DNA from 3 places in the Streptomyces sp. AHA2 genome. Region 3 is predicted to be linked to each of the others. Evidence: predicted binding sites of a transcription regulator. Region 3 holds the regulator's gene; each other region holds the start of a gene.
The links. Region 3 encodes HrcA, which represses chaperone genes, less so after heat shock. Its sites were predicted from a motif close to TTNGCACTCNGNNNNNCNGAGTGCNAA; they were not measured.

Region 1 (9,509 bases), on a different contig from region 3:
GAACCGTCCTCACCGACCGTGTAGGAGACCGGGCCGCGGTTGGAGGCCACCAATACCCGTGCAGAACCGTGCGTCGAACCCATAGGCCTCAACCTAGCCCGGCCTGTAAACGCTCAAACGTACGGACCTGCCGCGCCCGGCCGAAAACAGCCCGGGTCAGGCGGCCCGCCGCGCCTGGTACTCGGCGATCTCCACCATCGGCGGGCGTTCCTCGGTGTCCACGGAGTACGTCCGGGGTTCGAAGCCGTCGCCGTTCCGCTCGAACTGGGTCAGGGACGGCCGGATCAGGTGCCCCCGGGCCAGCCGCAGCTGGGCCGTGCGGTAGATCTCGGCGGCCATCCTGCCGAGTGCCTGCCCGTCCTGGTGCCGGTGCTTGCGCACGCCCACGTCGACCTGGGCGAGCGCGTCGAGGCCCGCCAGGTGCAGGGCGTCGACGAGCACGCCCAGTTCGACGCCGTACCCGACGGGGAAGGGCAGCTGCTCCAGCAGCGAGCGGCGGGCCGCGTACTCGCCGCCCAGCGGCTGGACGAACCCGGCGAGCCGCGGCCAGTGCATGTTGAGCAGCGGGCGCGCCATCAGCTCGGTGACCCGGCCGCCCTGCCCGGCGGCCCCGCCGAGGGGGCGGTCGTACATGCCCTTGACCAGCTCGACCTCCGGGTCGGTCAGCAGCGGGCCGACGATGCCGGAGACGAAGTCGGACGAGAAGTCCCGCAGGTCCGCGTCGACGAAGCAGACGATGTCACCGCGGGTGACGAGCAGCGAGCGCCACAGCACCTCGCCCTTGCCCGGCAGGGCGGGCAGACGCGGGAGGATCGCGTCCCGGTGCACGACCGTCGCGCCCGCGGCGGCGGCCACCTCGGAGGTGCGGTCGGTCGACCCCGAGTCGACCACCACCAGCTCGTCGACGAGCGGCACCTGCAGCATCAGGTCGTGGCGGACGGCGGCGGCGATGTCGCCGACGGTCTCCTCCTCGTTCAGTGCGGGCAGCACCACGCTCACCGTGCGGCCCGTGCGCTGCTTGGCCGCCAGGATGCTGTGGAGCGGACGGTCGTGCACGGACCAGGAACGGGCGCTCAGCCAGCGCTCGACTTCTTCCAGCACCGTGGCTGCTCCTTGCGTTCTCTCGGCGGGACGGATGTGACGCGTCTCGCGGTTCGGACGACTATCTCAACTGTCCTGGTCGTCGGTTACAGTCTTGAACAACGCGGATGACCCTCGCATGTCCGGGGTCGTACGCCGCCTACAACCACATACAGCTCATCCAGAGGGGCAGAGGGAAACGGCCCGATGAAGCCCCGGCAACCCTCCAGTCGGTTCTCGTAGGTCACTGGTGACCGCGTCGCGAGGCTCCCGGCTAGGGAAGGTGCCAAATCCGTCTCACGGCGAAGTGCGCCGTGAGGAAGATGAGGAGAAAGGGCCTCGCCTCACATGGCTGTGCAGACTGTTGCAAGCACCACCGACTCCACCGTAGACCTCGGTCCCGCCGCGGCCCTCAGCTGCCGCGAGTGCGGTCACCGCGTGCCCCTCGGCCCGGTCTTCGCCTGCGAGGAGTGTTTCGGCCCGCTGGAGATCGCCTACGACTTCTCGTCCTACGACGCCGAGGAGCTGCGCAAGCGGATCGAGGCGGGACCCGCGAACATCTGGCGCTACGCCCCGCTGCTGCCGGTCCCGGCCGACGTCGCGGACAAGCCGAACATCAACCCGGGCTGGACCAAGCTCGTCAAGGCCGACAACCTCGCCCGTGAGCTGGGGGTCGACGGCGGCAAGCTGTTCGTCAAGGACGACTCCGGCAACCCGACGCACTCCTTCAAGGACCGGGTCGTCGCGCAGGCCCTGGAGGCCGCCCGCGCCTTCGGCTTCACCACCCTGTCCTGCTCCTCCACCGGCAACCTGGCCGGCGCGGTGGGCGCCGCCGCGGCCCGGGCCGGATTCCGCTCCTGCGTGTTCATCCCGCACGACCTGGAGCAGGGCAAGGTCGTCATGGCCGCCGTCTACGGCGGCGAGCTGGTCGGCATCGAGGGCAACTACGACGACGTCAACCGCTTCTGCTCCGAGCTCATCGGCGACCCGGCGGGTGAGGGCTGGGGCTTCGTCAACGTCAACCTGCGGCCCTACTACGCGGAGGGCTCCAAGACCCTGGCGTACGAGATCTGCGAGCAGCTCGGCTGGCGGCTGCCCGACCAGCTCGTGGTGCCGATCGCCTCCGGCTCGCAGCTCACGAAGATCGACAAGGGCCTGCAGGAGCTGATCGGGCTCGGCCTCGTCGAGGACAGGCCGTACAAGATCTTCGGTGCGCAGGCCGAGGGCTGCTCGCCGGTGTCGACGGCGTTCAAGGCCGGCCACGACGTGGTGCGTCCGCAGAAGCCGGACACGATCGCCAAGTCCCTGGCGATCGGCAACCCGGCGGACGGGCCGTACGTGCTGGACATCGCGCGGCGGACCGGTGGTGCGGTGGAGGACGTCACGGACGAGCAGATCGTCGACGCCATCAAGATCCTGGCGCGGACCGAGGGCATCTTCGCGGAGACCGCCGGTGGTGTGACGGTGGGTGTGACGAAGAAGCTCGTCGCGAACGGGGCCCTCGACCCGGCGAAGACGACTGTGGTGCTCAACACCGGGGACGGTCTGAAGACCCTGGACGCGGTGGCGGGCACGGGGCTGACCGCGACCATTCGCCCGAGTCTGGAGTCGTTCCGGGCAGCCGGGCTCGTCTGATCGTTGTTCGCTGCGGGCCGGTGGGGGTTGTTCGCGCAGTTCCCCGCGCCCCTGGGTCCGTCACCAAACCGGAGGTTCCGAAGTCATGAGCGTCACCGTTCGCATCCCCACCATCCTGCGCACCTACACCGGCGGGCAGGCCGAGGTCTCCGCCGAGGGCGCGAACCTCGGGGAGGTCATCGCCGACCTGGAGAAGAACCACACCGGGATCGCCGCCCGCGTGCTGGACGACCAGGGCAAGCTGCGGCGGTTCGTCAACGTGTACGTCAACGACGACGACGTGCGGTTCGAGCAGGGGCTGGAGACGGCCACGCCGGACGGTGCCGGAGTGTCGATCATCCCGGCGGTCGCCGGCGGCTGAATCCGGTCGACCGGCTTGATTATTACCTTGAGTAATGCCGGTCACCGTGCGTACATCGAATTGCCCCCACCGTGAGAGAAGCGGAGGGGGCAATTCTGTGTGATTGAGCGCGGTACAGTTGGGGAACGCGTTCCGGATCCACTGACCGGAACCCTGAATTCCTGCCGCGAGCCCGACAAGATGTAGCCAAAGTGTGCGCGTCTTTCGCGGCTTTTGTTCTTTTTGTGTGGCCCGACTTGCCCTGAATTCGGGCGAACTCTCCCCACATTCCGGACCCTGAGCGTCCAGAATTCTCGTCCGATTGACCTGTTGCAGACGGCAGTTGGACAGATACATTCAGCCGCGGTCGACGCGTTCCGGCGCACGCCCCCAACCGTGGGGGGTGAGGTCTGACCCGGGTCCGCGAAGTGTGGATCTGTGCAAGGGCCAGTAATAGGGGAGTTAGGCATGGCTCAGGGCACCGTCAAGTGGTTCAACGCGGAGAAGGGGTACGGCTTCATCGCGGTCGACGGTGGTGCGGATGTTTTCGTCCACTACAGCGCGATCCAGATGGACGGCTACCGCACCCTGGAAGAGGGCCAGCGGGTCGAGTTCGAGATCTCGCAGGGCCAGAAGGGGCCGCAGGCCGACATGGTTCGCGTCTCTGCCTGAACGCGCACCACGACCACAAGCTCACGCGACCGGTCTTCGCGGAAGGGCCCGTACCCCCCGGGGTGCGGGCCCTTCCGCCTGCTCGGGAGCCGTGCGGGGCGGTGTTCGCGGGCGGCTGAGCGCCCCGCCCGATCCCGGGAGGCGCTTGCACTCGCAGGGGTCGAGTGCTAATCATTGCGTTAGCACTCTGAAGGTGAGAGTGACAACGTAAGGACCGGGTCGGTGAGGCCCGCAGGCCGAAGTGGGAAGGAACCACGAGGCAGGCGAGCCGTCCGTCGCGGGCGCGGGCGCGGTCCGGAGTCATCACCCCCAGTCCTGGAGGGACCACTTCACATGGCCAAGATCATCGCGTTCGACGAGGAGGCGCGGCGCGGCCTCGAGCGCGGCATGAACCAGCTCGCGGACGCCGTGAAGGTGACGCTCGGCCCCAAGGGCCGCAACGTCGTCCTCGAGAAGAAGTGGGGCGCGCCCACGATCACCAACGATGGTGTGTCCATCGCCAAGGAGATCGAGCTCGAGGACCCGTACGAGAAGATCGGCGCCGAGCTGGTCAAGGAAGTCGCCAAGAAGACGGACGACGTCGCCGGTGACGGTACGACCACGGCGACCGTCCTCGCCCAGGCCCTGGTGCGCGAGGGTCTGCGCAACGTGGCCGCCGGTGCCAACCCGATGGCCCTGAAGCGCGGTATCGAGAAGGCCGTCGAGGCCGTCTCCGCCGCCCTGCTCGAGCAGGCCAAGGACGTCGAGACCAAGGAGCAGATCGCCTCCACGGCCTCCATCTCCGCCGCCGACACCCAGATCGGCGAGCTTATCGCCGAGGCAATGGACAAGGTCGGCAAGGAAGGCGTCATCACCGTCGAGGAGTCCCAGACCTTCGGTCTGGAGCTGGAGCTCACCGAGGGTATGCGCTTCGACAAGGGCTACATCTCGGCGTACTTCGCCACCGACATGGAGCGTATGGAGGCCGTCCTCGACGACCCGTACATCCTGATCGCCAACTCCAAGATCTCCAACGTCAAGGACCTGCTCCCGCTCCTGGAGAAGGTCATGCAGTCGGGCAAGCCGCTGCTGATCATCGCCGAGGACGTCGAGGGCGAGGCCCTGTCGACCCTGGTCGTCAACAAGATCCGCGGCACCTTCAAGTCCGTCGCCGTCAAGGCCCCGGGCTTCGGCGACCGCCGCAAGGCGATGCTGCAGGACATCGGCATCCTCACCGGCGGCGAGGTGATCTCCGAGGAGGTCGGCCTCAAGCTGGAGAACGCCACGCTCGACCTGCTGGGCAAGGCCCGCAAGGTCGTCATCACCAAGGACGAGACCACCATCGTCGACGGTGCCGGCTCCGCCGAGCAGGTCCAGGGCCGGGTCAACCAGATCCGCGCCGAGATCGAGAACAGCGACTCGGACTACGACCGCGAGAAGCTGCAGGAGCGCCTGGCGAAGCTCGCCGGCGGTGTCGCGGTCATCAAGGCCGGTGCCGCCACCGAGGTGGAGCTCAAGGAGCGCAAGCACCGCATCGAGGACGCCGTGCGCAACGCCAAGGCGGCCGTCGAGGAGGGCATCGTCGCCGGTGGTGGCGTGGCCCTGCTGCAGGCCTCCCAGGTCTTCGAGAAGCTGGAGCTCGACGGTGACGAGGCGACCGGCGCCAACGCCGTGAAGCTCGCGCTGGAGGCCCCGCTGAAGCAGATCGCCGTCAACGGTGGTCTCGAGGGCGGCGTCGTCGTGGAGAAGGTCCGCAACCTCCAGGTCGGCCACGGCCTGAACGCCGCGACCGGTGAGTACGTCGACATGATCGCCGAGGGCATCATCGACCCGGCGAAGGTGACCCGTTCCGCGCTGCAGAACGCCGCCTCCATCGCCGCGCTGTTCCTCACCACCGAGGCCGTCATCGCCGACAAGCCGGAGAAGGCCGCCGCGCCGGCCGGCGGCGGCATGCCGGGCGGTGACATGGACTTCTGATCGACCCGGTCGATCGACGTCCTTCCTGAGGGCGGCACCTCCTGTTCCGGCAGGAGGTGCCGCCCTCGGGCGTGTGCGGGATCACACCGGAGCGCGGGATGGGCCACCGCGGCCGGGCCGTTGAAGCGGATGTCCTATGCGCATGCACATACTCACCGGTATGCGCGTACTGTCCGGTATCCGAAGGAGCCCCCACGTGACCGACGTCGCCTCCCGCGCAGCCGACCTCCTGTCCCGGCCCGTGTCCCTGAACGGCCTGACCGTTCCGAACCGGATCGCGATGGCCCCGATGACCCGCATGTTCTCCCCGGGCGGCGTGCCCGGCGAGGACGTCGTCTCCTACTACGCGCGCCGCGCCGCCGCCGGGGTCGGCCTCATCGTCACCGAGGGCACCTACGTCGGGCACGAGTCGGCCGGGCAGAGCGACCGCGTGCCGCGCTTCCACGGCGAGGAGCAGCTCGCGGGCTGGGCGAAGGTCGCCGAGGCGGTGCACGCCGCGGGCGGCACGATCGTGCCGCAGCTGTGGCACATCGGCATGGTCCGCAACCAGGGCGAGCCGCCCGTCGCGGACGCCCCCGCCGTCGGCCCCTCGGGGCTGCGCATCGGCGCCGACGAGCCCACCGGCAAGGCCATGACCCAGGCCGACGTCGACGCCGTCATCGGCGCCTTCGCCGAGGCCGCCGCGGCCGCCGAGCGCATCGGCTTCGACGGCGTGGAGCTGCACGGCGCCCACGGCTACCTGCTCGACCAGTTCCTGTGGGAGGGCACCAACCGCCGCACCGACGCCTACGGCGGCGACCGGGTCGCCCGCGCCCGGTTCGCCGCGGAGATCGTCGCGGCCGTCCGCGAGACCGTCTCCGCCGACTTCCCCGTCATCTTCCGCTACTCGCAGTGGAAGCAGGAGGCCTACCGCGCCCGCCTGGCCGAGACGCCCGAGGAGCTGGAGTCGATCCTGACCCCGCTCGCGGCCGCCGGCGTCGACGCCTTCCACGCCTCCACCCGCCGCTACCGGGTCCCCGAGTTCGACGGCTCCGACCTCAACCTCGCCGGCTGGACCAAGAAGATCACCGGCAGGCCCGCCATCACCGTCGGCTCGGTCGGCCTGAACGGCGGCGACTTCCTCAAGTCCTTCCAGGGCGAGGGCGCCGAGGTCGGTGACCTCGACGACCTCCTCGACCGCTTCGAGCGCGACGAGTTCGACATGGTCGCCGTCGGCCGCGCACTGCTCCAGGACCCCGAGTGGGCCCGCAAGGTGCTCTCCGGCCGCTTCGAGGACCTCGCCGCCTACGACCCGGCCGCCCTGAAGACCCTCAGCTGAGCCGGCGGGCACGGGGTGCCCGGATCCGCTCGCGACGGCCGATGGACACTGAACGGGCGCTTGTCCGACGGCACTTCGTGAGGAGACCCAGATGACGACGTCCGAGCCCCGCCCCTCGACGGACGGCCCCGGGCCGGTGGTGCGCACCACCGCCGGTGCGGTCCGCGGCCGACGGGAGGAGGGGCTCGCCGTCTTCCGCGGCATCCCCTTCGCCGCGCCCCCGGTCGGCGAGGCCCGCTTCCGGGCGCCCCGGCCCGCCGCGCCCTGGGACGGCGTGCGGGAGGCCCACGCCTTCGGCCCGCCGCCCCCGCAGGACCTCGGCCTGATGGGCGGCCCGGGTCTGATCGACGTGCCCCAGGGCGACGAGTGGCTCACGGTCAACGTCTGGACGCCCGACCCCGACCCGGCCGCCCGCCGTCCGGTCATGGTGTGGATCCACGGCGGCGCCTACAAGCTCGGCCACGCCGGCAGTCCCGGCTACGACGCCCGGCACGTCGCGGCCGACGGCGACGTCGTGGTCGTCACCTTCAACTACCGCGTCGGCATGGAGGGCTTCGCCGCCATCGAGGGCGCTCCCGCCAACCGGGGCCTGCTCGACCAGGTGGCGGCCCTGGAGTGGGTGCGGGACAACATCGAGGCGTTCGGCGGCGACCCCGGGCTGGTCACGCTCTTCGGCGAGTCGGCCGGCGCGGGCTCGATCGCCTCGCTGCTCGGCATGGAGCGGGCCGCGGGGCTGTTCCGCCGGGCCATCGCGCAGAGCGTGCCGGGCACGTTCTTCTCCGCCGAACTCGCCGCCGACATGGGCCGCGCCCTCGCCGCGGAGCTGGGTCTGCGCCCGACCGTCGCCGACCTGTCGGCGGTGGACCCGCGCCGGCTGCCCGGGGCGGGCGAGACGCTGAGCACCAAGATGACCCGGTACGTCGACCGCTGGGGCCAGGCCGCGCCCACCGCCACGCCGTTCGCCCCGGTCGTCGACGGCGAGATCCTGCCGGACACCCCCTGGCGGGCCCTGGCCGCCGGAGCCGCCCGGGACGTGGGTCTGGTCGTCGGCCACAACCGCGAGGAGTACCGCCTCTTCCTCGCCATGGCCGGGCACCTGGGCGGGGTCGGCGAGGAGCGGGCGGCCTCGGCCCTGCGCCTGTTCGCGCCCGGCGGCGAGCAGTCCTACCGCGCCGCCTTCCCCGGCGCCTGCGCGGGCGAGCTGTACGAACGCGTGCAGACGGAGTGGCTGTTCTCCATGCCCTCCCTGCACCTGGCCGAGGCGCAGCGCACGGGCGGCGGCACCGCGCACGTCTACGAACTGACCTGGGCCGCCCCCGGCAACGGCGGCGCGCTCGGCGCCTGCCACGCCCTGGACATCCCGCTGCTGTTCGGCACCTACGGCGCGGACCTGGGAGCGCTGTTCTTCGCGGGCGCCGAGCCGTCCGCCGAGGCCCTGGCGCTGTCCGCCCGCTTCCGCTCCTCCTGGTCGGCGTTCGCCCGCACGGGCGACCCGGGCTGGCCGGTCTACGACGAGCAGCGGCTGGTGCAGGTGCTGGACGCCGAGCCGGTGGTCGCGCCGTACCCGGAGGAGACCGCCCGGCGCCTGTGGGAGAACCACGAGTTCCGCCCGCTGCCGCTGCTGTGAACGTCTAGAGGTTGCCCATCGGCTCGATGTCGACGCGCACGGGCGTGCCCCACACGCGCAGGACCTCGTAGTCGGTGAACTCGTGCACCAGGCGGTACGCCATGGCGGCCCGGGGCGCGCGGCGCTGGGCCGCGATGTACAGCTCTGCCTCGCGGCGGTCCCGCCGCGGGGTGCCGCACAGCTGCCAGGTCTGGCCGTTCCACAGCTCCGGCAGCCAGCGCTGCTGGGGCTGCGGGCGGTCGCCGCGCACGCCGTAGCGGGACTGGACCGGCTCGGTCTGCGGCTGGTACGGGGCGGGTCCGTTGAACTCCGCCCGGCGGGCCGCCCGGCGCCGGGTCTCGCACAGCAGGCACAGGTCCGGAGCGGCCTCGTCCACCGGCCCGTTCGGGTGCTCCGGGCAGCGGGTGCTGGGCGCGGCGTTCGAGACGCTCTCCTCCAGCAGGTCCAGGGCCCGTCGCAGGTCCGCCTTGACCTCGTGCAGCTTGGCGTCCGGCGTGTCGGCGGTCAGGACCTCCCCGTGCTCGCCGAGCAGACGGAGGGCACGGCCGAGTGCGGTCAGCTGGGCGTGGTTCATGCCGCCCATTGTCCTCCGTGGGCCGGTACGGCTCCCGGCGGCGCCGGAACAGCGCGGCGCGGATGGCGGCGGCCCGGTCGTGGACGGCGGGGGCGGGCAGGGGCGCGGCGGGCGTGCGGGGGCGCGCTCGCCGCGGCAGCCGCTGCACCGGCCGCCCTCCAGGGCTTCCGGACGCCCCGGATCGCCGCAGGCCGCGCACTCCAGGACAGGCAGCGGCGGACGCGGGGCGGGCGGCGGCGGGAGCTCGCCGGTCATCGGGTCCGGACCAGGGCGGCGGGGTTGGTGCACGGGGGTCGGCAGCCCGGCC
Region 2 (9,509 bases), on a different contig from region 3:
CGCTTCTTCACCGTCAGCGTGCCCACCCGCCGCTCCCGCAGCAGGGCCTTGAGCTTCTTGACGTTGAAGGGCAGGTGGTCGGTGATCTCGTAGGCGGTCGCGTACCCGGTCGGGTGCAGGGCGTCGGCCGTGACGTAGGCGATGGTCGCGTCGAGCAGTCCGCCGCCGACCTGCTCGGCCACCTCGGCGACCAGGTGGGCGCGGACGACCGCGCCGTCGGGCTCGTAGAGGTAGCGGCCGGGCGGGCGGACCTCCGGGTCGGGCAGGCCGCGCGAGAGCAGGCTGCGCGGGCCCGGCAGCAGGGTGGCGCGCACGGTGCCCGGGCCGGTGCCGAACCACAGCACCGCCTCCTTCACGTCACCGCCGTCCGAGATCCACTCGGCCTCGGCGTCCTGCGGGACCGCCTCGTGCGGGATGCCCGGGGCGACCTTCAGCGCGGCGTGCGGCGCCCGGCGTGCGGCGGCCACCGCCCAGGACAGGGGCGGCGAGTAGGCCTCGGGGTCGAAGATCCGGCCCCGGCCGCCGCGCCGGGCCGGGTCGGCGAAGACGGCGTCGTACCCGGCGGTGTCCACGTCCGTGACGTCCGCCTCGCGCACCTCGATCAGGTGGGCCAGGTCCAGTGCCTCGGCGTTGGCCCGGGCCGCCGCGGCCGTGAGCGGGTCCCGGTCCACGGCCAGGACCCGGATCCCGGCCCGGGCCAGGGCGATCGCGTCGCCGCCGATGCCGCAGCACAGGTCGGCGACCGAGGTCACGCCCAGGGCGGCCATCCGCCCGGCCCGGTAGGCGGCCACGCTCGCCCGGGTCGACTGCTCCACCCCGTTGGGCGTGAAGAACATCCGCCGGGCGTCCTCCGCGCCGAACTTCACCGCCGCCCGCTGCCGCAGCCGCGCCTGCCCGAGCGCCGCCGACACCAGTGCGGCCGGGTGGTCGCGACGCAGCCGGGTCGCCACCGCCAGCTCCTGCGCCGGGTCGGTGTCGCGCACCTCGTCGAGGAGGGCGCGGCCTTCGGGGGTGAGGAGGGGGGCGAGGTCGTTCACCGGATCATTGTCGACCACGCCCGGGCCCGGTGGGGCAGCGGCCGTGGTCGGCCGGCCGTGGGCCGAGGAAGGCCCACGCCGGGCCGCCGGAGCCGCCCGGCCGCCCGGACCCGCCCCGGTCCGGCTCCCGGCCGGGGCCAGGAGCCGGACCGGGGCCCGCCATCGCTTCCCTTGTGGGCCAGTCGGTGGACCATGGGGGAGCGGTCGCGGTGTCGGGGCCGGTTCGCACGGGCGGGCTGCGAGGATCCGACACCATGCGAGCAGTCGTACAAAATGACAAAAGCCGGGCATTCGGCGGGGTGCGGATCGGCCTCGCCGGGCTCGCCCTGGCCGCCATCGCCTCGGGCTGCGCGCAGAGCGGCGACAGCGCCCGGGTCGTCCCGGCCGGCGGTCAGCAGCCCCTGGAGGCGCCCCCGGCGCGCGCCCTGGACTCCTACGCCTCCAAGCTGCGCACCGCCCACACCGCCCGGGTCGCCGCCGCCCGCCGCTGGGGGCTGCGCGCCGTCCCGCTGTCCGCCCCGCCGGCCCCCGAGCGCAAGCCCAGGATCAAGACCCGCGAGGGCTTCGAGGTGGACGGCCACCGGGAACTGGACCTGCCGCCCGTCTTCACCCGGGTCCCCACCCGGGACAAGGTCGTCTTCCTCACCATCGACGACGGCGCCGAGAAGGACCCCTCGTTCCTGCGGATGACGCGCGAGCTGGGCGTCCCCTACACCGCGTTCCTCAGCGGCTACCTGGTCGAGGACGACCCCCGGTACTTCCGCAGAATGCAGGCCGGGGGCGTGGTCCTGAACAACCACACCCTCCACCACCCCAACCTGCGCGGCATGTCCTACCGCGCGCAGAAGCGCGAGATCTGCGGCATGCAGCGCTACATCGAGCAGCGCTTCGGCAAGCGTCCCACCCTCTTCCGCCCGCCCTTCGGCAGCTACGACCGGGCGACCCTGCGCGCCGCCAAGGTCTGCGGCATCGAGTACGCCCCCCTGTGGAACGAGGAGGTCTTCGCCGACCACTGGGAGTACCGCGAGGCGGACCGCGACCTGCGCCCGGGCGACATCGTGCTCACCCACTTCCGGGGCCGCGACGAGTGGAAGGGCACGATGCCCGACATGATCCGCCGCTTCCTGAACAAGGTCACGGCCGAGGGGTACGCCGTGGGGCGGCTGGAGGACTACCTGTGAGGCGGCGGGCCGTCGTCACGCTGTGCGCGGGCCTGGCCCTGCTGGCCGGTTGCGCCGCGCCGTCGCAGGAACGCCCGGGCGACGCCGACGGCCGCGCCCCGGCGGCGACCTCCGCCCCCGTCCGCGGCCACCGGGGACCGGACCTGCCGCCCGTCGTCGACCACGTCCCCACCCGGGACCCGGTCGTCTTCCTCACCTACGACGACGGCGCCGAACGCGACCCCCGCTTCGTCGCCCTGGTCCGCGAACGGCGGCTCCCCGTCAGCCTTTTCCTCACCGACAGCGTCGTGGGCCCCGGCTACGCCCACTTCGCCCGGCTGCGCTCGGTCGGTGCCTCCCTGCAGAACCACACCCTGGACCACCCCGCCCTGCGCGGACTGCCCTACGCCGGCCAGCGCGCGGAGATCTGCGGCCAGCAGCACAAGCTGCACTCCCGCTTCGGTGTCCGCCCCCACCTCTTCCGGCCGCCCTACGGCACCTTCGACACGACGACCCTGCGTGCCGCCGCCGACTGCGGCATCCGGGCGGTCGTCCTGTGGCGCGCGTCCCTGGACGGCGACGGGGAGCTGAACCGCCGCCGGGGCGGGCCGGGTCTGCGGCCGGGTGACATCGTCTCGGTCCCGTCCGGCGACACCGACTCCCTGACGCTCGCCGAGCGGACGCGGCGCCTGCTGCGCGAGATCGACCGCGGGGGACTGCGGGTGGGGCGGCTGGAGGACTACCTGGACAACCACCTGGGAGACCACTCGGGGGACCACCCGGAGAGGACGCCCGGCCGACGCGCCCCGGGTAATTAGCAGTCCGCTTGACCGAGTGCTAATCGCAGTCATAGTCTCAGGTCTGGCACTCCCCCCTGGAGAGTGCCAACACAGCGACGGGCAGGTCCGGCACCCGCGACGACGGATCCACCTGGTCGCCACCTCAGACAGTTAACCCCGTGAGATCTCCGAAGGGGGAGGTCGGATCGTGACGACCACCAGCTCCAAGGTTGCCATCAAGCCGCTCGAGGACCGCATCGTGGTCCAGCCGCTCGACGCCGAGCAGACCACCGCCTCTGGCCTGGTCATCCCGGACACCGCCAAGGAGAAGCCCCAGGAGGGCGTCGTCCTGGCCGTGGGCCCGGGCCGCTTCGAGGACGGCAACCGTCTTCCGCTCGACGTCTCCGTCGGCGACGTCGTGCTCTACAGCAAGTACGGCGGCACCGAGGTGAAGTACAACGGCGAGGAGTACCTCGTCCTCTCGGCCCGCGACGTGCTCGCGATCATCGAGAAGTAGTTCACCCCAAGCACCTTGCTTTGAACTGCGCCCCTGGCCCCCGCGATCGCTAAGAAGCCGGGCGCCCGGGGCGCAGTTGCCGTTACCCCAGATTCCGGAAGAGGGCTCACGCTCCCATGGCGAAGATCCTGAAGTTCGACGAGGACGCCCGTCGCGCCCTCGAGCGCGGCGTCAACAAGCTTGCCGACACGGTCAAGGTGACGATCGGCCCCAAGGGCCGCAACGTCGTCATCGACAAGAAGTTCGGCGCCCCCACCATCACCAACGACGGTGTCACGATCGCCCGCGAGGTCGAGATCGAGGACCCGTACGAGAACCTCGGCGCCCAGCTGGTCAAGGAGGTGGCGACCAAGACCAACGACATCGCGGGTGACGGTACGACCACCGCGACCGTGCTCGCCCAGGCGCTCGTGCGCGAGGGCCTGAAGAACGTCGCCGCCGGTGCCTCCCCGGCCGCCCTGAAGAAGGGCATCGACGCCGCGGTCAAGGCCGTCTCCGACGACCTGCTCGCCTCGGCCCGCCCGATCGACGAGAAGTCCGACATCGCCGCCGTCGCCGCGCTGTCCGCCCAGGACCAGCAGGTCGGCGAGCTCATCGCCGAGGCGATGGACAAGGTCGGCAAGGACGGTGTCATCACCGTCGAGGAGTCCAACACCTTCGGTCTGGAGCTGGACTTCACCGAGGGCATGGCCTTCGACAAGGGCTACCTGTCGCCGTACTTCGTGACGGACCAGGAGCGCATGGAAGCCGTTCTGGACGACCCGTACATCCTCATCACGCAGGGCAAGATCTCCGCCATCGCGGACCTGCTGCCGCTGCTGGAGAAGGTCATCCAGGCCAACGCCTCCAAGCCGCTGCTGATCATCGCCGAGGACGTCGAGGGCGAGGCCCTGTCGACCCTGGTCGTGAACAAGATCCGCGGCACGTTCAACGCCGTCGCCGTGAAGGCCCCCGGCTTCGGCGACCGCCGCAAGGCGATGCTGCAGGACATGGCCGTCCTCACCGGCGCCACGGTCGTCTCCGAGGAGGTCGGCCTCAAGCTCGACCAGGTCGGTCTGGACGTCCTCGGCTCCGCCCGCCGCGTCACCGTCACCAAGGACGACACCACGGTCGTCGACGGCGCCGGCAACAAGGAAGACGTGCAGGGCCGCGTCGCCCAGATCAAGGCCGAGATCGAGACCACGGACTCCGACTGGGACCGCGAGAAGCTCCAGGAGCGCCTCGCGAAGCTGGCCGGCGGCGTGTGCGTGATCCGCGTGGGTGCCGCCACCGAGGTCGAGCTCAAGGAGCGCAAGCACCGTCTGGAGGACGCCATCTCCGCGACCCGCGCCGCGGTCGAGGAGGGCATCGTCTCCGGTGGTGGCTCCGCCCTGGTCCACGCCGTCAAGGTCCTCGAGGGCAACCTCGACAAGACCGGCGACGAGGCCACCGGTGTCTCCGTCGTCCGCAAGGCCGCCGTCGAGCCGCTGCGCTGGATCGCCGAGAACGCCGGCCTCGAGGGCTACGTCATCGTCTCCAAGGTCGCGGAGCTCGACAAGGGCAGCGGCTACAACGCCGCCACCGGCGAGTACGGCGACCTGATCAAGGCCGGCGTCATCGACCCGGTCAAGGTCACCCGCTCCGCCCTGGAGAACGCCGCCTCCATCGCCTCCCTGCTCCTCACGACCGAGACCCTGGTCGTCGAGAAGAAGGAAGAGGAGGAGCCGGCCGCCGCGGGCCACGGCCACGGCCACGCCCACTGAGGCACCGACCTCCGCCGGAAGCCCCCGTCCCGCCACGCGCGGGGCGGGGGCTTCCCGCATCCACGACCGCCGCAAATTCCGGAGATGCGTGACCGCGGAAACGGGAGTTTCTGCTTCCCCCGCTCCGCGTCCGCGCAGCCCGGCTTCCGCCCTGCGCGTCCGCGCTTCTCAGCTTCGGGGCCTGCCGCCTGCGCGAAGCGGCTCACAGCTCCAGCGGGTCCAGGACCCCGAGCTGCCGCATCAGTCCCAGCCGGTCGTACTGCCACCAGCCCTCGGCCAGTTTCCCGTCCGGTGTGCAGCGGTGGATCGTCGTCCCGGTCATGGTGACGTCCCTGCCGGTCGGCGGGATGCCGAGGAACTCGCCCGTCTGGCGGCCGTGGAAGGTCCACCGGGTGCACACCCGGTCGCCCTGGGCCATCTGGTCCTCGATCGTGAACGAGAAGGCGAACCCGCCCCGCCACACCTCCACCTCGCGCCGTACCGCGTCGAGCCCGATGACGTCCTGCACGTCGGCCGGGTCGTGGTTGTGGTAGTCCTCGGCGAACACGTCGTTCAGCGGCGGCGCGTCGCCCTCCCCGGGCGCGAGCTCGAAGAACCGCCGCGCGGTACCCGCGTTCAGCTGCTCGTCCCGCACGACGTCGAGGTCCGTGAACGTCGGCGCCTCCTCGCACAGCGCCACCATGTCCTGGAAGATCCGGTCGGTCTCCGGAAGCCCGGAGTTGCGCATCGCGTCCTCGTACGAGGGGAACTCCACGATCTCGACGATGTGCGAGGCGTCGGACCGGTCCTTCGCCACCACGCTGTGCGTCGCCGTCCGCTTGCCCCGGGTCTGCTCGACCCACCTGTCCATCAGCCGGTTCATCTCGTCGAGCCGGCTGGTCCTGCATTCGATGAGCTGTACGAAGGTCATGACCTCGCCTCCGGCCCCCCGGGGTCCGGCTGTACAGCCCCATTCTCCCTCCGCGGACCGCCCGGCTGCCTCCCGGCCGGACGGCCCCGCCGCCCCTACGTCACCGCCGCCCCTACGTCACTGCGGCCCGTACGTCACTGCGGTCCGTACTTCCGGCCCGTCCGGGACGTGATGCCGCCCAGCATCCCCCGCGGCACCAGCTTCGCCGCGCCCATCAGCGCCTTGTAGCGCGGGTCGGGGATGGACAGGGTCTTGCCGCGGGACAGGTCGGCGAGGGCCGTCGCGACCAGCTTGTCCGCGTCGAGCCACATCCAGCCGGGGATGTTGTCCGTGCCGATGCCCGCCCGCTGGTGGAACTCGGTGCGGACGAACCCGGGGCACAGCGCCATCAGCCGCACCCCGCTGCCGGCCAGGTCCCGCGCCGCGCCCTGCGTGAACTGCACGACCCAGGCCTTGGAGGCGCCGTACGTCCCGCGCGGGACGAAGGCCGCGACCGAGGCGACGTTGACGACACCGCCGCGGCCCCGCTCCCGCATGGCCTCCGTCGCCGCCGCGGTCAGCCGCAGCACCGCCTCGCAGTGCACCTTCAGCATCCGCAGCTCGTCGGCCATGGACACGTCCAGGAAGCGGCCCTTGTTGGCGAAGCCGGCGTTGTTGACCAGCAGGTCGACGGGGCTCTTGCGGTCGCGGAGGCGGTCGGCGACCGCTTCGATGCCCTTGTCCTCCGCCAGGTCGGCCGTCAGCACCTCGGCCTCGATGCCGTGCCGGTCGTGCAGCTCGGTCGCCTGCTCCCGCAGCCGCTTGGTGTCCCGGGCCACCAGCACCAGGTTGTGCCCGTCGGCCGCGAGTCGCCGCGCGAACGCGGCCCCGATGCCTGCCGTCGATCCCGTAATCAGAGCCGTTGTCATGGCGCAAGCGTAGTGACCCGGACCTCGTGCGTCCGCTTGCCCGCCGGGCCGTCCGTGGCCAAGGACCGGTGCGCACCGGCGTGGTGAGCCGTGGTCAGGACCCGTACCGGTCCCGGTACTCGCGGGCCGCCGCCAGCAGTTCGGGGTGCAGCGCCTCGCCCGCCGCGAGCAGCCGGGGCAGCAGCGTCCGCTCGGTGGTCACCGCCCGGAACGCCAGCGCCACGGTGACGTCGTGACCGGGCCGGTGCACGACCTCGACGGCGTCGCCCGCGCGGATCTCCCCGGGCTCGATCACCCGCAGGTACGCCCCGGGCGCACCGCGCCGCGTGAACCGCTTCACCCAGCCCTTCTCGTCCATGTGGCCCTGGAACGTCCGGCACGGGATCCGCCCGGAGGTGATCTCCAGCACCACCTCGGGCCCGATCCGCCAGCGCTCCCCGATCAGCGCGCCGGAGACGTCCAGGCCCCGGGTGGTGAGGTTCTCGCCGAACGCGCCGTCCGCCAGCGTCCGGCCCAGCTCGCGCTCCCACTCGTCCAAGTCCTCGCGGGCCATCGCGTACACGGCCTGGTCGTCGCCGCCGTGGTGCTGCAGCTTGCACACCGCGTCCCCGGCCAGCCCGCTCCCGCCGACCCCCTTCGGCCCGGGCGCGGACACCCGCACCGGCCCGTCCACCGGGCGCTTGTCGATCCCGGTCACCCCTTCGGGGTTGTCGGTGTACGTCACTGCCTCGGCGCGCCCCAGGTTCACAGACAGAAGCTCCATGCCCGCACGCTAGGCGACCGCACCCCAAAGCGTCGACGCATTATTCGCGCCACGGTCAAAGGGTCCCTTATCCTCGAAGGGTGATCGAAGCTCGCCACCTCCGCGTCCTGCGCGCCGTCGCCGCCACCGGCTCCTTCTCCGCCGCCGGCCGCGAGCTGGGCTGCACCCAGCCCGCCGTCAGCCAGCAGATGAAGGCCCTGGAGACCTCCGTGGGCACCCCGCTGCTGATCCGCACCGGCCGGGAGATGCGCCTGACCCAGGCGGGCGAGGCCCTGGTGCGGCACGCGGCCGGCATCCTCGCCGGGCTGACGGCCGCGGAGGAGGAGGTCGCCGCCATCGCGGGGCTGCGCGCGGGCCGGGTCCGGCTCGTCTCCTTCCCCAGCGGCAGCTCCACGCTCGTCCCCACGGCCCTCGCGGCCCTGCGCGCGGCGCACCCCGGTACCCGCGTCTCCCTGGAGGAGGCCGAACCCCCGGCGTCCGTCGGCCTGCTGCGCGAGGGCGACTGCGACGTGGCCCTCGCCTTCCGCTACGAGGGCGCCGCGGACGCCGAGGAATGGGACGACCTCGTCGTACGGCCCCTGCTGTCGGACCGGCTCGTCGCCCTCGTGCCGGAACGGCACCGGCTCGCGCAGGCGCAGTCCGTCGCCATCGGCGAACTCGCCGAGGAGCCCTGGATCGCCGGGTGCCCGCGCTGCCGCGGCCAGTTGACCCAGGTGTGCGCGGCGGCCGGCTTCACCCCGCGCATCGACTTCGCCACCGACGACTACCCGGCGGTGGTCGGCCTCGTCGGCGCCGGGCTCGGCGTGGCCGTCCTGCCCCAGCTGGCCGTCGAATCGGTACGCCCCCGGGGGGTGCGGACCGTGCGGCTGGAGCCTGCGGTGCGGCGGGAGATCGTCGCGCTGACCCTGCCCGATCTCGCCCAGGTCCCGGCGGTGGCGGCGACCCTCGACCAGCTGGCCCGGGCCGCCCGCCGCTGACGCCCTCCCCGCGCGCGAGGGATCAGGACGAGTCAGCACCTACGCGCGTCGGAGCCCGCGCGCGTCAGAAACCAACGGCACGCGTGCGCGTGCCGGTTAGCAGAAACGTTCCTTCAGTCGTGCGAGGCGGTGTGCCCGCCCGATGCCGACGCCGACACCAGCCGGTTGCGCGCCCGCCCCATGAGTTCTTCGCGTTCGTCCTCGGTCAGCCCGCCCCACACGCCGTACGGCTCACGGACCGCCAGGGCGTGAGCGGCGCACTCCGCGCGTACCGGGCACCTCATGCAGACCTCTTTGGCCGAGTTCTCGCGAGCACTCCGAGCCGCACCGCGTTCGCCCTCCGGATGGAAGAAGAGCGAGCTGTCCACCCCCCGACAAGCAGCCAGCAGCTGCCAGTCCCACAGGTCCGCGTTCGGTCCGGGAAGGCGGGAGAAATCTGCCATTGCGTGACCCCTTGTAGCCGTTCTGGGCGGATCCGGTGTCTACGACCGTACAACTACGATCTAAGGAGATGAAAATATGACTCATTGCGAATCTAGCTTCAGACACCGGCAAAGCGGAAGAAATGGGTCTGAATGGGGCATAGGTCGTGATGAAAGTTCGCGGGTCCGCTGCGCATGTCTGCACCGTGTCCGCCCCCTCACGTAGAGTGCCGAAGATGGCGACCGCCCCCGTAACTCTTTCGAGTGACCGTCGTTGAGAGTGCGAGGCGGTTG
Region 3 (9,509 bases):
CCGCTAGGGAGCCGGGATGGCCGGGGGAGCCTTCGCAGGGCTGGCCTCCAGACTCTCCAGCGCCAGGCGGATGGCCTCGTCGAGCTGCACGTCCCTGCCCGCCGCGTGGTCCTGTGGGCGTTGGACGATCTCCACGTCGGGATCCACCCCGTGGTTCTCCACGCCCCACTCGTAACCCTCCAGCCAGAAGGCGTACTTCGGCTGGGTGACCAGAGTGCCGTCGACCAGGCGGTAGCGGCTGTCGATGCCGATGACACCGCCCCAGGTGCGGGTGCCGACGACCGGTCCGAGGCCCAGGGCCTTGATCGCCGCGTTGACGATGTCGCCGTCCGAACCGGAGAACTCGTTGGCGACGGCCACGACGGGACCGCGCGGGGCGTCCTCGGGGTAGCTGTAGGGGCGCATGCCGCGCGGGACGGCCCAGCCGACGATGCGCCGGGCGAGCTTCTCCACCACGAGCTGGGAGGTGTGGCCGCCGCGGTTCTCGCGCACGTCGACGACCAGGCCCTCGCGGGCCACCTCGACCCGCAGGTCGCGGTGGATCTGGGCCCAGCCGGGCGCCTGCATGTCCGGGACGTGGAGGTAGCCGAGGCGGCCGCCGGACTTCTCGTGGACGTAGGCGCGGCGGTCGGCGACCCAGGCGTGGTAGCGCAGCGGCTCCTCGTCGGCGAGCGGGACGACGACGGCGTGCCGGGGCTCACCGCCCCCGGACGGCGAGATCGTGAGCTCCACCGGCTTGTTCGCCGTGCCGACCAGCAGCCGTCCGGGTCCGGTGACCGGGTCGACCGGCTGCCCGGCGATCGCCACGATGGCGTCCCCGGGGCGTACGGCCACACCGGGCGCGGCCAGCGGGCTGCGGGCCTCCGGGTCGGAGGTCTCCGAGGGCAGGATGCGGTCGACCCGCCAACTGCCGTCCTCGTGACGGGAGATGTCGGCGCCGAGCAGTCCCTGGCGGGGGCCGCCGCCGTGGCCGGCGCGCGGGGTGACGTAGGCGTGCGAGGTGCCCAGTTCGCCCTGGACCTCCCACAGCAGGTCGACCAGGTCGTCGTGGGTGGCGCACCGGTCCACGACCGGGCGGTAGCGGTCCAGGACGCCGTCCCAGTCGACGCCGCTCATGTCCGGCCGCCAGAAGTGGTCGCGCATGATGCGGCCGTTCTCGTCGAACATCTGCCGCCACTCGGCGGCCGGGTCGATGAACTGGCGCACCCGCCCGAGGTCGACGGTGAGGTTGGAGTCGCTCTCGTCGTCGCCGGAGGCACGCCGGTCGCTGGGGACGACCTTGAGCCGTCCGCCGGTCCACAGCAGCACCCGCTTGCCGTCGCCGCTGACCTCGAAGTGGTCGGCGTCCGCGGCCAGATGCTCGACGCGCTGCTGGACGAGGTCGTAGCGCTCCAGCTCGGTCTTGGGCTCCTGCGCGTCGGGCGTGGCGCGCGACGCGCCCAGCACCCCGGCGACGGGGTGGCGCAGCCACAGCACCCCGTCCTTGGCGGCGCGCAGACCCGAGTAGCGGGCGGCCTCGACCGGGAACGGCACGATGCGGTCGGCGAGGCCGTCCAGGTCGATGCGCGTGGTGGGAGTGCCCTCGCTGTCGGGGGTCTCCTCACGGTCGGGCGTCTCGAAGGGGCGGCCGTGCCGCTGCGGGCCGAACGGCGAGGGCGTGGTGGCCGCGAGGGTGATCAGGTGCGGCCGGGCGCCCTCCACGAAGGCCAGGTCGAAGACGTGCTCGTCGTAGACCGGGTCGAAGGCGCGGGTCGACAGGAAGGCGAGGTGCCTGCCGTCGGCGGTGAAGGCGGGCGAGTAGTCCTGGAAGCGCAGCGGGGTGGCCTCGGTGACCGACAGGTCGGTGGTGTTGGCGAGCCGGAGCTGGGACAGCGGGCGCGGTCCCGGGTGGGACCAGGCGAGCCAGGCCGAGTCGGGTGAGAAGACCAGGCCGGACACGTCGCCGTCCTCGCTGCGGTCCACTTCCCGCACCTCGCCGGTCTCCCGCTCCACCAGCAGCAGGCGCCCGTCGTGCGAGGCCACGGCGGCACGGCTGCCGTCGGGCGCCATGGCGAGGTCCAGCACCCTGCCGAGCTGCCCGGCGGCGAGCCGGCGCGGGGTGGCGCCCGGGGTGAGGCCGGTGGCGGGCGCGAACTCCAGGGCGTCGTCGCCCTCGGCGTCCGTCACCCACACCACCCACTCCTCGCCGTCGGCGCGGAACGTCCGGGGCAGCCGGGCCCGGACGCCGGGCGTGGCGGCGAGCGCGCGGGCCGGGCCGGAGCGGTGGGTGACCCAGTGCACGGAGCCGCGCACGGACACGGCGCTGCCGCGGGCGGTGTGGTCGGGAGAGGCCGAGCCGAACCAGCGGGAGGCGTTCACCGTGAAGGGCTGGAGGTCGGCGCGCTGCCCGCCGAGGCGCAGGTCGAGCCGGCGCGGCTCGGCCCCGTCCAGGTCGTCGAGCAGCCACAGCTCACCGGCGCTGGAGTAGACGACCCGGCTGCCGTCGGTCGCGGCGTGCCGGGCGTAGAAGCCGCCGAGGGGGGTGTGGCGGCGCAGGTCGGAGCCGTCGGCGAGGGAGGAGTACAGCGCGCCGGTGCCCTCGTGGTCGGAGAGGAAGCCGACCCGGTCCCCCACCCACAGCGGGTACTCGAGGTTGCCGTCGAGGTCCTCGTGCAGCCGCACGAACTCGCCGTCGCCCTCGCGGTCGATCCACAGCTTGCCCGCGGTGCCGCCGCGGTACCGCTTCCACCAGGCCGCCTCACGGCCCATGGGCGCGGACAGCAGCACCGTGTGCGGGCCGTGGGCGACGTCCCCGACGGGACCGTAGGGCAGGGTGGCGGCCGGGCCGCCGTCCAGCGGCACGGCACGGGCCCAGGTGCGGCGCAGACTGGCCTGCCCCTCGGTGCTGATCGCCAGGACCTCGCCCCCGGGGGTCCACCCGCGCACCTGGGTCCTCAGGCTGCCCCAGTGGGTCAGTCTCCTCGACGGGCCGCCGTCGACCGGCGCGATGTGCACCTCGGGAGCTCCGTCGCGGGTGGAGGTCCAGGCGACGGTGGTGCCGTCGGGAGAGATCCGGGGCTGGGTCACCGGCACGTTGTCGGCGCTGACCCGCCACGCGCGGCCGCCGTCGAGCGGGGCGAGCCACACGTCGTCCTCGGCGGTGAAGGCGACCAGGTCGCCGTGCACATGGGGGAACCGGAGGTAAGCAGGCGATGTCACCCGATCACCCTATGCAGGCGGGCCGTCGCGCGGACAGGGTTCGGATCACTTGCCCTCGACGGGGCGGCAGTCCGGGTACCGGTCGCACCAGATGGTCTGCGTGACGGTCACGGTGACGGTGGGTCCGGGCTGCCCGTTCCCGCTCCCACTCCCGCCCCCGCCGACCGGCGGCGGGCTGGTGCGGTCGCAGTCGCCGAGCCCGTCGACCGTGAACCAGGTCTTGCCGTCGACCTCGGCGGTGATGGTGCCGCGCACGCAGGCGCCCTCGACGGCGTGGGTGACGCGGCCCTCGACGTCGATGTCCTTGCCGTCCTTCGTCTCGCCCTGGCAGTCGACGGTGGCGACGGTCCGCTCGCCGGCCCGGTCCGCCGAGGGCGACGCCTTGCCGCCGTCGCCGTAGGAGGCCGTGCAGGTCAGCCAGCGCACGCCCGCCTTCTGCCGGTTCAGCTCCCTGGTCACGGTCTCGTCGACGGTGTACGCGACGGACGCGGAGCTGATGCCGCCTGGCTCACACGCGACCGCACCGCCCACGGCGACCACCGCGAACACCGCCGCCACCGCCACCCGGCGGCCCCGCGCTCCCCGACAGATCCTCCTGAATGCCCCCATCATGAAGGGCAGCCTGCCACCGACGGGGGCGGCGCGGTAGGGCGCAAAGGCGTCAACCGCGCAGCAGGAGCCGCTCCTGACGCTCCACCAGATTCCCCAGCTCGTCGCCGAGTTGCACCGCCCGCGTGCGGTCCGCGCGTTCCACGGTGCCTCCGGAAGGGGTCAGGACCAGCGCCCGGTGCGTGCCAGGAGCACGGCGGCCGCCGCCGTCCCGGCGGTCGAGGTGCGCAGCACACTGCGCCCGAGGCGGTACGCCCCGGCCCCCGCCTCCTCGAACAGCGCGAGCTCCTCCGGCGCGACGCCCCCCTCGGGCCCCACGACGAGCACGATCTCGCCGGTGGACGGCAGGCCGGCCGTCGCCAGGGGCTCCTCGCCGCTCTCGTGCAGCACGGCCGCGAAGTCCGCCCCGGCGAGCAGCGCGGCGACCTGCTTGGTGGTCGCGGCCTCCGCGACCTCGGGGAAGCGGACCCGGCGGGACTGCTTGCCGGCCTCGCGGGCCGTCGCCCGCCACTTCGCCAGGGCCTTGGCCCCGCGCTCGCCCTTCCACTGCGTGATGCACCGCGCGGCGGACCAGGGCACGATCGCGTCGACACCGACCTCGGTCATGGTCTCGACGGCCAGTTCCCCGCGGTCGCCCTTGGGCAGGGCCTGGACGACGGTCACCCGGGGCTGCTCCGCGGGCTCCTCGCTCACCGAGTCGAGCCGGACGATCAGCCGGTCCTTGCCCTCGGTGCCGAGCACGACGCAGTCGGCCCAGCGCCCGGCGCCGTCCGTCAGGACGACGTCCTCGCCGGCCCGCAGCCGCTTCACCGCGACGGCGTGCCGCCCCTCCGGTCCGTCGAGCACGTACCGGCCGCCGCCGTCCGCGGGGAAGTGCTCGACCACGAACACCGGCGCGGTCATCGCGCACCCCCCGCCAGCGCCGCGCGGGCGGCGGCGAGTTCCCCGGCGAGCACCTCGACCAGGTGCCCAGCGGGCATCTCCCGGGCCAAACGGTGCCCCTGCCCGGCCCAGAGCGCCATCCCCTGGGCGTCGCCGGCCTTGGCGGCGGCCTTGCGCAGCGGCGCGGTGAGGTGGTGGACCTCGGGGTAGGCGGCGGGCGCGTACGGGCCGTGCTCGCGCAGGAACCGGTTGACCAGGCCGCGCGCCGGGCGGCCGGTGAAGGCCCGGGTCAGCTCCGTGCGGACGAACAGGGGGTTGGTCAGGGCCTGCTTGTGCAGGGCGTGCGCACCCGACTCGTGCGTGGGGAGGAAGGCCGTGCCGAGCTGGGCGGCGCCGGCGCCCGCCGCGAGCACCGCGGCGATCTGGCCGCCGCGCATGATGCCCCCGGCGGCGACGACGGGGATGGTCACGGCCTCACGCACCTGCGCGACCAGGGAGAGCAGTCCGATGCCGCTGCCGTCGGTCTCGGGGGTGTCCCGGTGGGTGCCCTGGTGGCCGCCGGCCTCGACGCCCTGCGCGATGACGCCGTCCGCGCCGGCCCGCTCCACGGCCCGGGCCTCCTCGGGGGTGGTCGCGGCGGCCAGGACGAAGGTGCCGACGCGGTGCAGGGTGTCGATCACCTCGCGGTCCGGGACGCCGAAGTGGAACGACACCACCGGCACGGGGTTGTCGCGCAGCACCACGAGTTTGGCCTCGAAGCCGTCGTCGCGTCCGCTCTCCGGGTCGCCGAGCTCGGTCTCGTACCAGGTCGCCTCGCCGGCCAGCTGGTGGGCGTAGACGTCCACGGCGGCGGGGTCGGCGAGGTCCGGGTGCGGCATGAAGACGTTGACGCCGAACGGCCTGCCCGTGAGGCTCCTGAGCTGCTTGATCTCCTGGTACATCCCGTCGGCGGTCTTGTACCCGGCGGCGAGGAATCCGAGCCCGCCCGCCTCGCACACGGCGGCGGCGAGCTGCGGGACGGAGATGCCGCCCGCCATGGGGGCCTGCACGATCGGGAGCGGGAAGAGATCGGTCAGAGCGGAGGACATGACCGCATGTTGTCACGTCCTCCGCGCCCGCCCGAAACCGGCCTGCTGTATGGCATAGACCAGAGGAATGCCCGCTTCCGCACCCCGCCGCGGCGCTTTCGCCGACACCGCCCGCAGGCTCGCTCAGCGCCCGTTGAACGCGTCCTTCAGCCGCGAGAACAACCCCTGCTGCCCGGGCTGGAACTGGCCCGTGGGGCGCTCCTCGCCGCGGAGTTTGGACAGCTCGCGCAGGAGGCGCTCCTGCTCGGGGTCGAGCTTGGTCGGCGTCTGGACCTCGACGTGGACGATGAGGTCGCCGCGCCCGCCGCCGCGCAGGTGGGTGACACCCCGGCCGTGCAGCGGGATCGACTGGCCGGACTGGGTGCCCGGGCGGATGTCGACCTCCTCCAGGCCGTCCAGCGTCTCCAGCGGGACCTTCGTGCCGAGGGCCGCCGCCGTCATCGGCAGCGTGACCGTGCAGTGCAGGTCGTCGCCGCGGCGCTGGAACTGCGCGTGGGGCAGCTCGTGGATCTCGACGTAGAGATCGCCGGCCGGACCGCCGCCGGGCCCGACCTCGCCCTCGCCGGCGAGCTGGATGCGCGTGCCGTTGTCCACACCCGCCGGGATCTTGACCGTGAGGGTGCGGCGGGAGCGCACCCGGCCGTCGCCCGCGCACTCGGGGCACGGCGTCGGGACGACCGTGCCGAAGCCCTGGCACTGGGGGCAGGGACGGGACGTCATGACCTGGCCCAGGAAGGACCGGGTGACCTGCGACACCTCGCCGCGGCCGCGGCACATGTCGCACGTCTGCGCGGAGGTGCCCGGCGCGGCGCCCTCGCCGTTGCAGGTGTTGCAGACGACGGCCGTGTCGACCTGGATGTCCTTCGTCGTGCCGAAGGCCGCCTCGTCGAGCTCCACCTCGATGCGGATCATGGCGTCCTGGCCGCGGCGGGTGCGCGAACGCGGTCCGCGCTGCGACGCCGTGCCGAAGAACGCGTCCATGATGTCGGAGAAGTTCCCGAAGCCGCCGGCTCCGAAGCCGCCCGCCCCGGCGCCGCCGGACTGCGAGAGCGGGTCGCCGCCGAGGTCGTAGACCTGCTTCTTCTGCGGGTCCGACAGCACCTCGTAGGCGGCGTTGATCTCCTTGAACCGCTCCTGGGTCTTCGGATCGGGGTTGACGTCCGGGTGCAGCTCGCGGGCGAGCCGCCGGAAGGCCTTCTTGATCTCTTCCTGCGACGCGTCGCGGCGCACGCCGAGTACGGCGTAGTAGTCCGTGGCCACTACGACTCCGCCAGGATCTGTCCGACGTACCGTGCCACTGCGCGTACCGCTCCCATCGTTCCCGGGTAGTCCATGCGGGTCGGTCCGACCACGCCGAGCTTGGCGACTGCCTCGCCGCCCGAACCGTAGCCGACCGACACGACGGACGTGGAGTTGAGTCCTTCGTGGGCGTTCTCGTGACCGATCCGTACGGTCACGCCCGGATCCTTCGCCTCGCCGAGCAGCTTGAGGAGCACGACCTGCTCCTCCAGCGCCTCCAGCACGGGCCGGATCGTGAGGGGGAAGTCATGACCGAAGCGGGTCAGATTGGCGGTGCCGCCGATCATCAGCCGCTCCTCGTTCTCCTCGACGAGCGTCTCCAGGAGTGTGGAGAGCACCGTGGAGACCGTACCCCGGTCCTCGTGCTCGAACGCCTCCGGGAGATCCTCCACCAGACCGGGCACGTCCGCGAAACGGCGGTTCGCCACCCGGCTGTTGAGGCGCGCGCGCAGATCCGCGAGCGAGGCCTCGCCGAAGGGCGCCGGGCAGTCCACCACGCGCTGTTCGACCCGGCCGGTGTCCGTGATCAGCACGAGCATCACCCGGGCGGGCGCCAGGGAGAGCAGCTCCACGTGCCGCACGGTCGAGCGGGTCAGCGACGGGTACTGCACGACGGCGACCTGGCGCGTGAGCTGCGCGAGCAGCCGCACCGTGCGCGCCACGACGTCGTCGAGGTCGACGGCGCCCTCCAGGAAGTTCTGGATCGCGCGCCGCTCGGGCGCGGTCATCGGCTTGACGCCGGCGAGCTTGTCCACGAACAGGCGGTAGCCCTTGTCGGTGGGGATCCGCCCGGCACTGGTGTGCGGCTGGGCGATGTACCCCTCGTCCTCCAGGGCCGCCATGTCGTTGCGCACGGTCGCCGGGGAGACGCCGAGGTTGTGCCGCTCGGTGAGGGCCTTGGAGCCGACCGGCTCCTCGGTGCCGACGTAGTCCTGGACGATGGCGCGCAGCACTTGCAGCCTGCGTTCACTGAGCATCGCGCACACCTCCAGAAGTCGTCCGCCCGTTGCCCGCCGTTCGCGGCCTGGCACTCTGCGCGTGCGAGTGCCAGCATTCCCCGGCCCAGTGTACGGCGGTGGGGTACGCCCCCGGCAAGGCTGGTCGTGCGGCGTCGTGCCGCGGGCGGGGCGCACCGCTAGCGTCGCCGTATGACGGTGACTTGGGAAGAGGCCGGGTGGGAGCGGATGGCCGCCGGGGTGGGGCGGTGCCGCCTGCCGGTGTGGGACTGCACGGCGGGGCTGGTCGCCGGTGAGGGCGCGGTCCTGGTGGTGGACGCGGGGTCCAGCCCGGCCGAGGGCGCGCGGTTGCGCGAGCAGGCGCAGTCGCTCACCGGTCGCCGTGTGACGCATCTCGCGCTGACGCATCCCCACTTCGACCACGTCTTCGGGGCGGCGGCGTTCACCGGGGCGGAGATGTTCGCGGCGGTGGGCGCGGACGCGGCGCTGACGCGTGCACGGGACCGCGAGGAGCTGTACGAGGACGCGGTGGGCAACGGCCTGGCACGGGACGTGGCCCGCGCGTCGGCGGACCGGCTGGCCGCGCCCCGGCACCTGGTCTCCGGCGAGTGGACCCTGGACCTGGGCGGCGGGCGGCGGGTGCTGCTGGCGAACGTGGGCCCGGGGCACACCGCGCACGATCTGGCGGTGCTGGTGCCGGGCGATCCGGAGGTGGTGTTCTGCGGGGACCTGGTGGAGGAGTCGGGCGAGCCGCAGGCGGGCCCGGACGCCGTGCCCTCGCAGTGGCCGGCCGCGCTGGACCGGCTGCTCGCCCTCGGCGGCGAGGACGCGCTGTACGTGCCCGGTCACGGAGCGGTGGTCGACGCGGCGTTCGTCCGGGCCCAGCGGGACGCGCTGGCCGCGCGTTTCGGCGTGTCGTCGTGACCGTCCGGCGGCTTTCCCTATCGTCGTGCGAATGCGCCAGTACTCGACCGATCTGACCCCGCCGTGGAAGAAGCCGAAGCCGGTTCCCGAGGTCCCGGCCGAGCCGGGCCTGGTGGTGGAGGAACCCGGAACCGGATTCTGCGGCGCGGTGATCCGCTGCGAGGCGGGCACGGTGACCCTGGAGGACCGCTTCGGCAAGCACCGGGTCTTCCCCCTGGAGCCGCGCGGGTTCCTGCTGGAGGGCCGGGTCGTGACGCTGGTCCGGCCGGGCCCGGGCGCTCCGGCACGTCCCTCGCGCACGGCGTCCGGTTCGGTGGCGGTGCCGGGTGCCCGCGCGCGCGTGGCCCGGGCGGGCCGCATCTACGTCGAGGGCCGGCACGACGCCGAGCTGGTCGAGAAGGTGTGGGGCGACGACCTGCGCATCGAGGGCGTGGTGGTGGAGTACCTGGAGGGCGTGGACGACCTCCCGTCGATCGTCGACTCCTTCGCACCCGGCCCGGACGCGCGCCTCGGCGTCCTGGTCGACCACCTCGTGCCGGGCTCCAAGGAGTGG

Region 1: a site for HrcA is predicted at 3,907-3,933, ahead of groL (chaperonin GroEL). Genes of this name have one in related genera too.
Region 2: a site for HrcA is predicted at 3,059-3,085, ahead of groES (co-chaperone GroES). Genes of this name have one in related genera too.

Annotation. Positions count from the first base shown of each region.
Region 1 covers NZ_JAUQWJ010000012.1:116,741-126,249, forward strand. The annotation lists gene Q5694_RS23805 (alpha,alpha-trehalose-phosphate synthase (UDP-forming)) at 1-83, opposite strand, end outside; gene Q5694_RS23810 (glucosyl-3-phosphoglycerate synthase) at 157-1,101, opposite strand; SAM riboswitch class I at 1,255-1,410, shown strand; gene thrC (threonine synthase) at 1,429-2,715, shown strand; gene Q5694_RS23820 (MoaD/ThiS family protein) at 2,801-3,076, shown strand; gene Q5694_RS23825 (cold-shock protein) at 3,524-3,727, shown strand; gene groL (chaperonin GroEL) at 4,061-5,683, shown strand; gene Q5694_RS23835 (NADH:flavin oxidoreductase) at 5,844-7,001, shown strand; gene Q5694_RS23840 (carboxylesterase/lipase family protein) at 7,093-8,628, shown strand; gene Q5694_RS23845 (hypothetical protein) at 8,633-9,202, opposite strand.
Region 2 covers NZ_JAUQWJ010000004.1:357,368-366,876, reverse strand. The annotation lists gene Q5694_RS12095 (THUMP-like domain-containing protein) at 1-1,037, opposite strand, end outside; gene Q5694_RS12090 (polysaccharide deacetylase family protein) at 1,292-2,218, shown strand; gene Q5694_RS12085 (polysaccharide deacetylase family protein) at 2,215-3,015, shown strand; gene groES (co-chaperone GroES) at 3,185-3,493, shown strand; gene groL (chaperonin GroEL) at 3,610-5,235, shown strand; gene Q5694_RS12070 (ester cyclase) at 5,438-6,145, opposite strand; gene Q5694_RS12065 (SDR family NAD(P)-dependent oxidoreductase) at 6,280-7,053, opposite strand; gene Q5694_RS12060 (MOSC domain-containing protein) at 7,148-7,816, opposite strand; gene Q5694_RS12055 (LysR family transcriptional regulator) at 7,897-8,793, shown strand; gene Q5694_RS12050 (WhiB family transcriptional regulator) at 8,907-9,236, opposite strand.
Region 3 covers NZ_JAUQWJ010000002.1:96,485-105,993, reverse strand. The annotation lists gene Q5694_RS04295 (S41 family peptidase) at 4-3,153, opposite strand; gene Q5694_RS04290 (hypothetical protein) at 3,244-3,807, opposite strand; gene Q5694_RS04285 (16S rRNA (uracil(1498)-N(3))-methyltransferase) at 3,970-4,710, opposite strand; gene Q5694_RS04280 (nitronate monooxygenase) at 4,707-5,777, opposite strand; gene dnaJ (molecular chaperone DnaJ) at 5,901-7,037, opposite strand; gene hrcA (heat-inducible transcriptional repressor HrcA) at 7,037-8,053, opposite strand; gene Q5694_RS04265 (MBL fold metallo-hydrolase) at 8,225-8,956, shown strand; gene Q5694_RS04260 (DUF3097 domain-containing protein) at 8,988-9,509, shown strand, end outside.